Regions from separate parts of the Empedobacter falsenii genome, predicted to be linked through region 4. Evidence: riboswitches for the same ligand, from Rfam matches in the RefSeq annotation. Region 4 holds a riboswitch; each other region holds the start of a gene.
The links. Region 4 has a riboswitch for cobalamin ahead of cobT (nicotinate-nucleotide--dimethylbenzimidazole phosphoribosyltransferase). Riboswitches for the same ligand answer to the same signal wherever they lie in the genome.
Positions count from the first base shown of each region.

Region 1: another riboswitch for cobalamin. It lies ahead of FH779_RS00975 (acyl-CoA thioesterase); the one in region 4 lies ahead of cobT (nicotinate-nucleotide--dimethylbenzimidazole phosphoribosyltransferase).
Region 2: another riboswitch for cobalamin. It lies ahead of metE (5-methyltetrahydropteroyltriglutamate--homocysteine S-methyltransferase); the one in region 4 lies ahead of cobT (nicotinate-nucleotide--dimethylbenzimidazole phosphoribosyltransferase).
Region 3: another riboswitch for cobalamin. It lies ahead of FH779_RS00935 (TonB-dependent receptor plug domain-containing protein); the one in region 4 lies ahead of cobT (nicotinate-nucleotide--dimethylbenzimidazole phosphoribosyltransferase).

Region 1 covers NZ_CP040908.1:201,565-205,333, forward strand. Annotated here, with positions in the region: gene FH779_RS00970 (tryptophanase) at 1-1,187, opposite strand, end outside; gene FH779_RS00975 (acyl-CoA thioesterase) at 1,307-1,720, opposite strand; adenosylcobalamin-variant (AdoCbl-variant) riboswitch at 1,850-1,936, opposite strand; gene FH779_RS00980 (LOG family protein) at 2,065-3,216, shown strand; tRNA gene FH779_RS00985 (tRNA-Met) at 3,365-3,437, shown strand; tRNA gene FH779_RS00990 (tRNA-Met) at 3,444-3,516, shown strand; gene FH779_RS00995 (suppressor of fused domain protein) at 3,600-3,769, shown strand, end outside.
Region 2 covers NZ_CP040908.1:3,584,834-3,588,602, forward strand. Annotated here, with positions in the region: gene metE (5-methyltetrahydropteroyltriglutamate--homocysteine S-methyltransferase) at 1-1,048, opposite strand, end outside; cobalamin riboswitch at 1,137-1,272, opposite strand; gene FH779_RS16710 (Lrp/AsnC family transcriptional regulator) at 1,382-1,843, shown strand; gene FH779_RS16715 (DUF5074 domain-containing protein) at 1,898-3,451, opposite strand; gene FH779_RS16720 (DUF4465 domain-containing protein) at 3,526-3,769, opposite strand, start outside.
Region 3 covers NZ_CP040908.1:191,181-194,949, reverse strand. Annotated here, with positions in the region: gene FH779_RS00945 (pyruvate dehydrogenase complex E1 component subunit beta) at 1-878, opposite strand, end outside; gene FH779_RS00940 (TM2 domain-containing protein) at 1,037-1,288, opposite strand; cobalamin riboswitch at 1,464-1,607, shown strand; gene FH779_RS00935 (TonB-dependent receptor plug domain-containing protein) at 1,642-3,450, shown strand; gene FH779_RS00930 (DUF5074 domain-containing protein) at 3,457-3,769, shown strand, end outside.
Region 4 covers NZ_CP040908.1:2,916,369-2,920,137, reverse strand. Annotated here, with positions in the region: gene FH779_RS13685 (adenosylcobinamide-GDP ribazoletransferase) at 1-607, opposite strand, end outside; gene cobT (nicotinate-nucleotide--dimethylbenzimidazole phosphoribosyltransferase) at 601-1,620, opposite strand; cobalamin riboswitch at 1,721-1,841, opposite strand; gene FH779_RS13675 (hypothetical protein) at 1,852-2,496, opposite strand; gene FH779_RS13670 (PAS domain S-box protein) at 2,642-3,769, shown strand, end outside.

The DNA of each region.
Region 1 (3,769 bases), 1.0 Mb from region 4:
TTTTCTCTCGTTTCAGGATCACGATCTGCCAAAATAGTTCCGATTTCTACACCACGAATTCCAGCTTCTTTGTACAATTCAATTCCCAAAGTTTGTGCAGGAAATTCTTCGCGCGTTACATTTGGTAAAAACTTTACAGCATCAACAAAGATGGCGTGTCCACCGATTGGTTGCTGAATTGGAATTCCAAATTCAATTAATTTATTCCCTAAATATTCAATTTGTTTGATACGTGATTGTAAATAAGAATATTCTGTCGATTCTTGCAAACCTTGTGCTAACGCAGCTAAATCGCGTCCAGCTAAACCGCCATAGCTTAAATATCCTTCGTATATAATTCCGAAATTCCCACAAATTTTATATAGCTCTTCATTATTCAGTGCAATAAATCCACCAATATTTACCAAACCATCTTTTTTCGCAGACATCGTCATTCCATCTCCATAAGAAAACATTTCTAAAACAATTTCTTTAATCGTTTTCGTTTTAAATTCTTCTTCTCTTTCTTTGATGAAATAAGCATTTTCAGCAAAACGAGCGCCATCAAAAAAGACTGGAATTCCATATTGATTAGACAATTCACGAACTTGACGAATATTTTCGATTGATACAGGTTGACCGCCAGAAGAATTACATGTAACAGTGATTAATGTAAATGGAATTTGTTCTTTTCCGTATTCTTTGTAGACATTTTCTAACTTTTGCAAATCGATATTTCCTTTGAAAGGATGAATCAATTCGCTGTCAAAAGCCTCATCAATAGTACAATCAATGGCGTGAGCTTTTCTAAATTCAATATGACCTTTTGTTGTATCAAAATGCGAGTTCCCAGGAACAACATGACCTTCTTTTACAAGAGCTGAAAACAATACATTTTCCGCTGCACGACCTTGATGCGTAGGTAAAAGAAACTCAAATCCAGTAATGGTATTGATGGTTTCTTTCAGTTTTAAGAAAGATTGAGAACCAGCATAGCTTTCGTCTCCAGTCATCATTGCAGACCACTGTTTGTCTGACATTGCTCCAGTTCCCGAATCAGTTAATAAATCAATAAATACTTTGTGGCTTTCTAGGTTAAATAGGTTGTAATCTTTTTCTTCGATCCACTTTTCGCGTTCTTCTCGAGTAGATTGATAAATTTCTTCGACCATTTTTATGCGAAATGGTTCGGCAAAAGGTAATTCCATTTTTCTTGTGTTTAATGTAAAACTAAGAAACCTTTAGAATATTATCAATTATTAATTGAAAATCATAAAAAAATCCTCTATCAAAAAGATAAAGGATTAAAAATTTTCTATAGCTCGTGTTAGTCAATAACAGGAACTGGTCGTTTGTTTTCGTTAATTGCAACTAATGTAAACGTTCCAGAAATCGCTTTATCACGTCCGTCACGATACATACTTTCGATAAAAACATCAATTTGTACATCCAAACTTGAGCGTCCTACACGTACTACTTTTCCTACCATTTCTACGATAGTTCCTGCAGGAATTGAATGTTTAAAATCAATTTTGTCACTACTTACTGTAACAATAGGTTTGCGACAAAAACGAGTTGCTGTCATAAAAGCAATTTCATCCATCAAATACATTACTGATCCTCCAAACATTGTGTTGTGGTGGTTTGTATCTCCAGGAAAAACAGCTTTGAAAATACGAGTTTCAGAATTGATGATACGTTGTTCAATCAACTCTTCTCTTGGTGTTTTTTCCACTTCCATTATCATATATTTACACGTTACTTTTCTTAATTAATTTTTGAGTTGATAATGTTTTTTTGTGGTGGTTTGATGATTTCATAGAACATAATTTTTACTTTTTTCGCGAAAGTTTTTGGTTAATTATTAACTCAATTTAGTGGCATTCTGACTTGTCAAAAATATTGATTTACAGTTGCGCGACAGTTCGTGATTTGCACACGATTCCCCATTAAGTTGAGCACGAATTTGATGCAAATATAAATTAGAAAAATGAAAATTTGCAGATTTATTGTGCCGAATTCGTTGGTTTGGAATAATTCGTGTAAATTCATTTTTCCGAATTTTTAATGAAGTAAGAAATAAGAATGAAAATAAAACCAATCAAAGATTTAGTTCATAATCTATCAGAATGGAATGAATTAATTTCTCAAACCAAAGATTTAACCGATAAAGTAGTTCAAGATGTTAATTTTTTGCGTCAAGAAATTAATTGGGAAGAGTATAATTTATGCAATACATCTTTTTTGGGTTGTAAGTTTAAACAACATGAAGCAATCTATTTAATAGAAAAAGGAGCATTCGTTTATCCAAAATTTGAATCAGTTCCCTATAATCCATATCGTGGAAAATTGTATACTTGGCAAGAGTTGATGGAAGGTTATGATCCGGATAATGACCAAAGTATAGATCTTAAAATTTATAAACATTTCAAAAAACATAAATATAATCCGTCTGTTTCAGAAGCTTTGGCGCAACGTTTACACGATTTGTCTATTGATGATGGTTTGCGTCGAATTTTGGAATATGACGATAATGGAATGACGAAGAAAAAAGTGGTTGGCTTTATGGGTGGACATTCTACTGCGCGCAATTCGGAGTTTTATAATGAAACCGCAAAAGCGGCGAAATTAGCTACTGAAAAAGGTTATTTTGTTGTTTCTGGTGGAGGTCCTGGAATTATGGAAGCCGCTAATTTAGGAGCTTATATGGCAAATTATTCGGATGAAGATTTGATGAATGCGATTAATATTTTGGCTGATTTAGATTTTATTGATGAAGATAAAACTGAATATTTGGCGAAGAATTTTATGACGAATGCTAAAAAAGTTTTAGAAATCTATCCAAATGGAGCAGAAAGTTTAGCAATTCCAACATGGTTTTATGGTCACGAACCGAGTAATTTATTTGCAACGAATATTGCGAAATATTTTTCTAATAGTATTCGAGAAGATATGTTGCTAACAATTAGTTTGTTCGGGTTGGTTTATGCGCCTGGAAGTGCTGGAACAACACAAGAAATTTTTCAGGAAGCAGCGCAAAATCATTATGGAACTTCAGGATATTATAGTCCAATGATTTTTTTGAGTAAGAAAAGATATGTAGAAGATACGGCGATTTATTCGGTTTTGCATCAATTAGCAATAGGAAAAGCATATAAGGAGTTACTATTTTTAACAGATAGTGCTGATTTAGCAATCGATTTTATCGAAAATCATCCACCAATTAAAGTTAATTAAAAAATAATTTAAAATATTTAAAATCGCGTAAATCACTTTATTATAGTAATTTATGTGGTTTTTATTTGTTTTTTGTCCGAATAAAATAAAATAATTTCGAATAATGTTTGGTATTTTAAATAATGAACGTATATTTGCAGTCCAATAACGCGAGATGGAGCAGTAGGTAGCTCGTCGGGCTCATAACCCGAAGGTCACAGGTTCGAGTCCTGTTCTCGCTACTAAATCGCGAGGTGGAGCAGTAGGTAGCTCGTCGGGCTCATAACCCGAAGGTCATCGGTTCGAGTCCGGTCCTCGCTACTACAAAGAGAGTTTCTAACAAGAAGCTCTCTTTTTTTATGTCTTTAACTGAAAATTAAGATTGGATAAACTATTTTTGCATCATGAATTTAGAAGAATACAAAAAACAATATAAATCAGATCAAGCAGTTGGTGCAATAGCGATCGAAAATCGCTTAAGAGAGGTCTATGGGACTTTAGAGCCTCGTTTTTATTCGCCACAAGTGATGTCTTTTCAAGGAGGAGATGATCCAATTGATGGCGTTGCGGTTTT
Region 2 (3,769 bases), 670 kb from region 4:
TTGGAAGATTTTTTTCATTTGTTTCTAAATCTAAATCACAAGGCGAATGTAATAATGAACAAGAGGTTGAAATAATAACACGTTTTTCTCCAATTTTGTTCACAACTTTTTCTATGGTTGAAAGTGATTTTTGAAAATCATTTTTCCAAATATTTCGACCATCAACTAAACCTAAAGAAAGTTTTAATTGAGAAGGAAATTGATTCAATATTTCATCAAGTTGATTTTCGTCTCGAACCAAATCAAGATGCAAAATATCAATTGGTAAATTGATTGCTAAAGCTGTATTATCTTTCAATCCATCAAAATAAGTTGCGACCTGAATTGTAAGTTGAGGAAATTCTTTTCTTATTTTTTTGTAAACTTCTCGATAAGCCGTTTTCGATTTTTCATCTAAATCTAAAGCTAAAAAAGGTTCGTCGAACTGAATTGTATTTGCTCCATGATTGATTAAATCTTGAATAATTTCAAAGTAAACTGGCAATAAATTCTGAATTAAATCAATTCGATCAAATCCTTCTTCTTTTTCTTTTCCTAATAATAAATAAGTAATTGGTCCAATTAAAACTGTTTTTGGATTAAAACCTTCTTTTTTTGCAGCGATAAATTCGTTTACGATAGAATTTGAGAAATATTTAAATTCTTGATTTTTTACAAATTCTGGAACGATATAATGGTAATTGGTATCAAACCATTTTGTCATTTCCATCGCTGTAATATCTAAATTATCTTTTTGAAAGCCTCTTGCCATCGCAAAATACAAGTCTAATTCGGTGTTCTTTTTATTTAGCGCAACCGTATTGAAACGCGCTGGAATTGCACCAACTGATAACGTAAAATCTAAAACTTGATCATAAAAAGAAAAGTCGTTACACGGAATTAAATCTATACCAGCAGCTTGTTGCAGCGCCCAATTTTGTTTGGTAATTGTACGGCTTGTTTGCAATAAAGCTTGTAGTTCAATTTTACCTGCCCAATAATTTTCGCAGGCTTTTTTTAGTTCACGGTTAGCGCCAATTCTTGGATAACCTAAAATTTGTGTTTGCATTTTGATTGTTTTTTTAATGTTCAAAAAACACAAACGCGAGTTGATAAATAGTAAACCTATTTTGACAGACAGACTTCAAATCGCGAAAGTATCATCTTTTGTTTCTATTGGTAATCTGACTTGTAATTTCCATTACTCACAGTTGCGCGACAGCTCGTGATTCTCACACGATTCCCCAATAATTTATTGTTTATTTCTTTACAAATGTAACAAGACAAAATAAACGATTGTAAAACTTGAAAAAATAAGATTATACCACTTAATATGATTAATTTTACAAAACAAAATACTTTAACAACGATAAAATATCGTATTGAAAAGAATATTATTTGGATGGAAACATTAGATCAAACCGATTTAGAATTATTAAGAATTCTACAAAAAGACTCAAAATTGACAGTAAAAGCCATTGCAGCTTTAGTTAATTTATCTCCTTCGCCCGTTTTTGAACGTATAAAAAGGTTGGAACAACAAGGTTATATCAAAAATTATAGAGCCGTTTTGGATGCCGAAAAACTAAACAAAGGCTTTATGGTTTTTTGCAGCATCAAGCTAAAACAACATGATCGCACAATTGGGAATAAACTTGTGGAAGATATTTTGTTGATTGATGAAGTGGTGGAATGTTATAATATTTCGGGCGAATATGATTTTATCTTAAAAGTGCAAGTTTTGGATATGAAACAATATCAAGATTTTGTTTTCAATAAATTGGGTGCTTTAGAAAGCATCGGAAGTACACACAGCTCTTTTGTGATGGCTGAAATAAAAAATACGTACGGAATCAATATTTAAAAAAAACAAAAGGTTGAGCAATGCTCAACCTTTTTTCCACAAATAAATAACACACTACTTTTTGATTACCTTGAAAGTAGAATTGTTAACTTTTATGATGTAAACACCTTTTGGTAAAGAGGAAACATCTAATTGATTTTTCCCTTTTTGAAGTGTTTTCTCTGTCATTTTAGTTCCTGTAATAGCGAAAATTTCGGCTTTTGAAGCTTCATTTGTTTCAATAAACAATACATTATTAACAGGATTTGGATAAACATTTACAGCAGATTTAGCTAAATCATTTGTACCTAAAACGGCTGATGAAATTGTGATGTTTTGTGAAACAACTTTTCCATTCGAATTAAAAGAAAGTTTGATTTTAGCTGTTCCATTTTTTAATGGATTAATCACTAATTCTTCCTTATCATTAATCGAAATTTCAGCTACTTCATTATTCTCGATGATTTCTAAATCTTTTACAATCGCTGCTGATAAATTATCAACATCCGAAACTTTATCTTTCAAATCAATTGTTGTTGCTGTGTTAATTTGATAAGTTGTCTCTAAATCATTGATAATTGGTGCCGCATTATCTGGAAAAACAGGCATTGAAGGAAACCAATAATACTCACTTAATTTCACCGACTCTTTAAGAGTTCCATTATCAAAAAATCTATGCACAAAATTAATTTGAGAATTAGTTCCCCAACCTGAACCAATAGTAGTTAATACTAGTTCGTTTGTCAACGGATCAATTCTTAAACCTGCTCCATAATATGTTTCCTTTGGTGTTGTATCTTGACCAGGAATCTCTATAAAACTTTCTTCAAATTTATTATTTGTTACATCGTATTTCACAACATTGATTCCTGATAAAAAATAAATAGTATTATCTTGTGTTGAAGAACAAAAAGTACCAGCATTCCAAGCAAAAGGAGCTGGAACTGTTTTCGTAGGAATAGCAATTTCTGAAGTTTCTAAAGTAGTAGGATTTATTTTGACTAATTTTTTAGATAAAGCTCCCCACACATTTCCATCTTTAGATTGAACTACAGAAATAAAACTTCCAGCAATCGTTTGTTTTATTTGATGTGTTTTTGGGTCGATAACTAAAATTCCTCCAGTACTTGAAACAGCAAAAACAAATTTAGATGTACGAATCATATTTCCTACTTGACCAACTTTAGAAGTTCCATCGATTATCGAACCAAGTTTCATATTTTCGATATCAAACAAATAAAGTCCACTTGAAGTTCCTACATATCCTGTTTTAGCATCAACCCCTACAAAACTTCTTCCATCACCACCAATTGTTTCGAAGCTGGCTTTTTTCTGTAATGTTTTCGAGTCAGCTACAACTAAACGATTTTCTTGTTTCGAAACAATGAAAAAATTATCGCCATATATTGTTCCATATTGAGAAGTTACACCAAATTCTTCACCAGGATTAACTGTTTTATAAACATTATAATCAACCGAATCATTTGCATTGATAAAATTAATTGCCCCATTTGCTTTACCAAACCAGTCTTCATTCACAATAAAAACGCCGTTTGTGTATTCTTTTGTTTGTGCAAAACTTGTTTGAATTGCAGCTATTGTAAAAATCGAAAGTAAAAATTTCTTCATGTATTGTTTTTTTAGAAATCCGAAACCATCATCCATGAATGACAGCCTCGGATAAAAATATTTAGAATGTTAGATTATTGTATTTTTTCTACTTTTAATTTATCCATTGTAAAGTATAATGCTGTGTTTGCTCCCCAATTTCCTACATCTGTAGTTTCTAAAAAGAACATTAAATATTTAACTTCTCCTAAAGCAGAAAGATCCACATCTTGCCAATTTGTTGAAATATTATTTATTCCATTTCTAAAATCAACAAAATAATGAGTTACAGGTTTTTCTGTAGTCAATTGTTTATTTGCTGAAACACCATAAATATGA
Region 3 (3,769 bases), 1.0 Mb from region 4:
GTTGTGATACGTTTGATTGGTGCATCTAAATAATCGAATGCTTTTTGTTGAACCATATACGTAATTTCTGAAGCAACTGAAGCGAAAGGCCAAGCTTCTTCTAAAACTACTAAACGATTTGTTTTCTTAACAGATTTGAAAATTGTATCGTAATCTAATGGACGAACTGTACGTAAGTCGATTACTTCTACAGAAATTCCTTCTTTAGCTAATTCATCAGCAGCAATGTAAGCTTGCTTAATGATTTTCCCGAAAGAAACTAACGTTACATCTGTACCTTCACGTTTGATTTCTGCTTTACCAATTTCGATTGTGTATTCTTCATCTGGCATTTCCATTTTATCTCCATACATCTGTTCAGATTCCATGAAAATTACTGGATCGTTATCACGAATTGCAGATTTTAATAAACCTTTTGCATCATAAGGATTTGAAGGAACAATTACTTTAAGACCTGGTACATTTGCATACCAATTCTCAAAAGCTTGTGAGTGTGTTGCACCTAATTGTCCTGCAGAAGCAGTAGGTCCTCTAAATACAATTGGACAGTTGAATTGTCCTCCTGACATTTGATAAATTTTTGCAGCGTTATTGATAATTTGGTCAATAGACACTAATGAGAAGTTGAATGTCATGTATTCTACGATTGGGCGACATCCCGTCATTGTAGATCCAATTGCGATTCCAGAAAAACCAGCCTCTGCGATTGGCGCATCAATTACACGTTCTGCTCCAAATTCGTCTAACATTCCTTTCGAAGCTTTGTACGCTCCGTTGTATTCTGCTACTTCTTCTCCAATTAAAAATATAGATTCATCGCGACGCATTTCTTCACTCATTGCCTCTGCGATTACTTCTCTAAATGTTTTTATAGCCATTTTATGCGATTTCGTTCTTTATTATATTTTTTCCTAAAGCAAATGTAATAAAAAACTTGCGAATTATTTAAAACGAATTCATTCAATAAAAAAATCCCAAAATAACTTTAGATTATTTTGGGATCGAAAAATATTTAAAAAAGAATGTAATCTCTATTTTAGAACCAGCCTTTGTGACCTTTTACATAAGTTTCATCAAACTCTTCATCAGATTTTGTTAAATACATAATTCCTTCGATTAATCCAATAAGTCCTCCTGCTCCACATGTCACAAGACCAATAATTAATTGAATAACACCTTCTTTAGTGTAGCCTAAATAAAATTTGTGAACTCCTAAAGTTCCTAATACTATCGCTAAAATTCCGGCAATAAGTTTTTTCTCTGATTTGTACGGTTGATTGTTTTCCATAATTTTTAAAGTTTAACTAAATAATTGTTTTTGTTGGTTACAAATTTAATTTGTCCATCTTTCTTAAAAATCACTAGATATAATGATTTTGAATATTGTACAAATAAAATAAATCTGATCTTAATTTAAGGTTAACGATTTAACAATCTACTTTTTATAAAATCAATTGCTTTTCTTTACATTTGCATAAAATGGTGCTCAACGAGTGAGTTAAAAGGGAATTTGGTTCAATTCCAAAACTGTCCCCGCAACTGTAAATTCTAACATACTTTTTGTAAAAAGAATAAGTCAGGAAACCTGCCATTGCTAACAAATTAATAGAAAATGTTTTCGGAGGAAAAACAGATTTTAATATGAAAAAACTTTTTCTTTGTTTTAATCTTATCGCTGGAATTGCTTTTGCACAGACGGATACCATCAATTTGAAACCTTTGATTTTGAACGATGCTTTTCTTAAAAATCATTACAAATCTCAAAGTATTATCAAACTTAATGATAGTATTTTAGAGCAAAATCCTAATCAACTGACGCAAGTTTTACAAGAGCAAACGCCAATTTATTTTAAAGAAAATGGACGAGGAATGGTTTCTTCACCTTCGTTTCGAGGAACTTTAGCTTCGCACACAGCCGTAATTTGGAACGGAATTAATGTCAATTCGCAAACAACAGGACAAACGGATTTTAATTTATTTGCAAGTAATTCGTTTGACGGAATTTTAGTGAAACCAGGAGGCGGAAGTATTGCGTATGGAACAGGTTCTATCGGCGGTACAATTCATTTGTTGAATAAATTTGAGTATGACAAAGGTTTACAGCAAAAAATAAATTTAGGATACGGAAGTTACGATACATGGTCGGGAAAATATCAGTTGAAATATAGTACAGAAAAATTTAGTCCTTCAATCGATTACGAACGAAATCAATCTGATAATGATTATAAAATTCCGAATCACATGAAGAAGAATTTGAATGGAAAATATTATTTCAATACAATTAATGGAAATTTTGGTTATAAAATCGATCCTAAAAATGAATTGAAACTTTATTCGATGTTCAATTTTGGAAAGCGTGAATTTCCTTTGGTTGACATTGGTTCAACGCCTTCTGGATACGAAAATCAGGATTACCGTTTGATGACAGAATGGAATTTCAATCCAAATGAAAAGTGGCAATCGCAGTTAAAATTAGCTTATATCCGAGAAGAAAGCAATTATTTCAACAATATTCACAAATCTTATTCGGACGATTTACAGGTTGATAATTATATTTTAAAATATTATCTGAATCATCAAATCACGAATAATTTTGAACTTTCACTTTTATCGGAAGCTAATTATAATCAAGGAAGTGGAAATAATTTGACCAAAAGTGATCAAAATTCTATCAATTTTGCCTTAATCGCGAAGCATAAATTATCAGATGTTTTGGAATACGAAGCGAGTATTCGCCAAGATTTTTCTGATACATACCAAAATCCATTTATTTATTCATTAGGTTTTAATTATCGTCCAATATATTCGTATCAATTAAGAGGAAATGTTTCGAAAAATTTCAGAAATCCAACGTACAATGATTTGTTTTGGAAAACTGGTGGAAACCCAGATTTGAAATCAGAATCAGCTTATCAATTTGAATTAGGAAATGATTTTATCAGCAAAAATTTAAACATTCAAACCAATATTTTTTATAATAAGTTGAGTGATATGATTCAATGGATTCCGAGCTCGCAAAACAGTTCTTATTGGGTTCCTATGAACATCAACAAAGCAGAAACCTATGGTTTTGAAATGATTGGGAATTACAAATGGAATACGTTTAGTTTCAATACAACTTATGCATACACCAAAACAAAAGATAAATTTAAAAATAAGGAATTGATGTATTCGCCAAATCATAAATGGACGGCGAGCGCACAATACACTTACAAACGTTTATCTGCTTTTGTACAAAATATTTATACAAGTAAAGTTTTTACCGATTCGGAAGAAGAAAGAACACTTGACGGATTTTGGCTAACGAATTTAGGTTTAAATTATACGATTTCACGACTTTATAGCGTTTCTATGAGAGTGAATAATGTGTTTAACCAGGAATATCAAACGCAAGAAAATCGTTGGCAACCAGGCACAAATTATAACATACAAATACAAATAAAATTTTAAAAAACTATGACTAAATTTAAATCAATCGCACTTATAGCTTTGGCTGGAGTCTTTTTACAATCTTGTTCAAATGACGATGATGGACCAAACAATGATCCAGAAAATGGAAACTATTCGAAAGGAGTTTTTATTTTGAATGAAGGAGGTTTCAATTCAGCTAACGCAGAAATCACTTATTTTGATCCAACAAAAGATGTAAGTACAACAAATCCTATTCAAGAAATTTTCAAGACTGCGAACGCTGGTGCGCAATTGGGTTCTGTAGGACAAAGCATGTATTTCAAAGGAAATAAGGCTTATATTGTTCTTAATGTTTCTA
Region 4 (3,769 bases):
CGCCAAAAACAATAAAAGGCACAAGACAGAAAAGAAAACTAATGACAAGATTTTTTATCGGAAGTGCTTTATTTGCCATCGGTTTCGATTTACTTTTGTCAATATCTGTTACATATTCGTGGGTGTAAATCATCATTCCAGAAAAAAAGCGACTAACCGAATGTGCTGCGATCAAGCTGAAAATCATCAACCAAAAGTTATTTTCGGCAATGTGTTGAAGTGATGTGAATTTTAATAATAATAATAAGATAACGCCTATTACACCATAAGCTCCAATTCGGCTATCTTTCATAATCATCAAGATTTTTTCTTTACCATAACCACCTCCGAAACTATCACAAACATCTGTAAAACCGTCTTCATGAAAGGCGCCAGTCAGTAAAACGCTTGCAATCATTGTGATAATAATGGCGATATCAACTGGTAAAATAAACTGACAAATCGTATAAATTAATGCATTAAAAATACCAACCAATAAACCAATTGCCGCATAATATTTCTGTGATTGATTCATAATTTCGTTGCTGTATGGAATTTTGAACGGAATTGGAATTCGTGTAAAAAACATCAACGCTGTTAAAAAATAAGTGATTTCTTTTTTTAGCATTCTACTTGAGTTTCTTTGTTACTCACGCCTGCTGATTCGAAACTCGCCATATCATTGTAGAAATTCACTGCACTTTTGATAATTGGATAAGCCAATGCGCAACCTGTTCCTTCGCCAACACGTAAATTGATTTTCAGAATTGGTTCTTCGTTGAAATAATTCAACAAATATTGATGCCCAGATTCATCACTTTGATGACAAAAAATAGCATTATTTAGAATTTCTGGTTTCAATTTAGACGCAACCAAAAACGCAGCCGAAGCAATATAGCCATCAATCATCAACAACATATTATGTTCGTAAGCAGATAACATTGCAGCTGTCATTTGAGCAACTTCAAAACCTCCAAAAGTGGCTAAAATTTGTTTTGGATCATTAATTTTCTCATGTGTATTCTTCGCTTCATTTAGAATATTGATTTTATTCTGTAATTGCTCATCATTCAAACCTGTTCCGCGTCCTACACATTGTGCGAGAGGTAAATCGGTTAAATAATGTACAAGCATCGATGCAGAAGAAGTGTTCCCAATTCCCATTTCGCCAAAACCAATAATATTTGTTCCGTTTTGAGCGATTTCGTCCACAATTGTCTTCGAGTAATCAAAACATTGTTCCAATTGATCTAAGGTCATGGCAGGTTCGTACAAGAAATTTTTGGTTGATTTGGTCACTTTACAATTTTTCAAAACCGAATAATCTTCGAAATCATAATTCACACCAGCGTCAACAATGGTTAAATCAATCTTATTTTGATTGCAAAAAACATTAATCGCCGCTCCATTATTTAGAAAATTAAAAACCATTTGAGGCGTAACTTCCGCAGGATACGCACTAACACCAGATTGTGCAATTCCGTGATCGCTTGCGAAAACAATTAGATGAGGTTGTATTAATTCTAACTGTTTTTTTTGTTGAACCAAACTAATTTTAAGTGCGATTTTTTCTAATAAACCTAAAGCTCCAAGCGGTTTTGTTTTAAGATCAATAATGTGTTGAATTTCTTCTTTTTGCATTTTATACTAAACTAAATTTTAATAAAAAAATGCTTTCGAAATCAAGTGCAATCAATTCAACAAATAATAAAATACATGTAGTTTTGATTGAGCTTCAATCGCGAAAGCATCATCTAAAAAGTGGTCTGGCTTATAGTTTTTCTCTACTTACAGTTGCGCGACAGCTCGAGATTTGCACTCGATTCCCTTTTGTGTTAGCAAGGTAAGAAAATAATCATAAAAGCAAAAAAACTATTTTTTAATAGCAATTATTCCTTGTATTGTCGGAGTAGTTACAATTTCACCTGTAATTTTTCCTTTTAACTCAAAATCACTTGTGTTAAATTTCAGTTTTTTAGGTAAATTTTGTTTCGTATAACTTTTTGTAATGTCCGATATATTTTCGTTTGAAGCTAATCGAATATCAATTGGTAAACCTTTTTGGATATCGCATTTTATAGTGTATTCTTCACCAACTTTTAAAGTTTGTTCTATCAATTCACCATTAATCAATAATCGGAAAGTAGAAAACTCTTGAATTCTAGAATTAGAACTTTTTGCAACAATTATTTTAAATTCAATCGATTCATTTTCTATAGAATTATTGATTGGGAATGGATTATCATGACAAGCTATATTATGTTTTTGAGCTTTTGATGAAGTACTCATTAATCCTAAAGCAGAAAAAATCATAACATTAGAAATCGTTTTCTTGAAAAGATTTTGACCTAATTGGCTTGGATGAAAAATACCACAATGAACATTTTTTTTCTGAAATTCATTCGAAATTTCGTCATTTGTCAAGTTAGAAAAGTCAGTAATTTTATGTTGACATTTTGCGCAAAAATTATCATCTCGTAATTTTTCTTTGCATGGGGTTGAGATTGTGATTTTCATATTTTTTAAAGTTTAGATTTATAATAGAGATGATTTTATGAATAAAAAGGTTGGTTTGATTTTTAGAAATAATTGATTTCGAATATTTGGATTTATGTAATATCTTTAACCACCTCTACTTTCCTTTAAAATAGCTATTATTTAAATGGAAAATTATCCCATCCCAACGAACGAAAAGCAAAGATTGCAAGCGGTTTACGATTATAATTTACAAGCGCATGATAAAGACGAAGAATTAGAAGTTTTTGCAAATGCTGCGAGTTTGATTTGTAATGCGCCAATTGCGTTAGTTTCTGTTTTTGATGAAAACTATCAAGTGATTAAAGCAAATTGTGGAATCGAGGTAGATATTGTTCCGCGTCAACAAACGATATGTCAATTTTCTTTGGTAGAAAATGAAATTTTGGTGATTGATGATGTGACGAAATTTGAACCTGCAAAAAATATTGCTGGTGTAAAAGCTGCAAATATTCAGTTCTATGCTGGTGTTCCGTTGATTGATGATAATGGAAATGCGTTGGGAACATTGTGTGTAAACGACCATTATCCAAGAACGTTAGACGATAAACAACGTAATTTATTGATTCAACTTGGGAAAAATATTACCAAATTATTGGTTAGTAAAAAGCGAAAAAAAGACGCTTCTTACTTTCAAAATATCTATAAAATATCTAATAATCTTATTGGAGTTGCCGATATTAATGGTGTTCTAAAATCTATAAATCCTTCTTTTAAAGAGGTTTTAGGAATAAAAGATGAAAAGACAATTATTGCAGAAAACTTTTTAGATTTTGTTTCGGAAAAAGATAAGAAGAAAGTTAATACGTATTTATCAAATCTTAAAAATAATACAGATTCAATCAATTTTAAATGTTTGATGTGTTCTCCGGAATCTCAAGAAGGGAAGTTAGTGGAATGGTATACAAAATCTAACTTGAAAATTGATAACGAAATCTTTTTCTTTGGTCGAGATATTACGCTTGAAAATTCGAAAAAAGTAGAATTAGAAAATAGCGAACGTAAGTTTAGAAATTTCTTCAATTCTTCGCTTGGTTTAATGACAATTCATGATTTGGATGGAAATATTTTGTCTATAAATAAGACAGGATTAGAATCTATGGGCTATTCAGAAAATGAGGCAAAAGATTTGAATCTGAAAAAAATAATTCCAAAATCTAATCAAAAAGAATATCAAACCTATATAGAGACGATTTTGAATAAAAAGCAAGATTCTGGTTTGATGAGCTTGATTAAGAAAGATGGCTCGTTAACA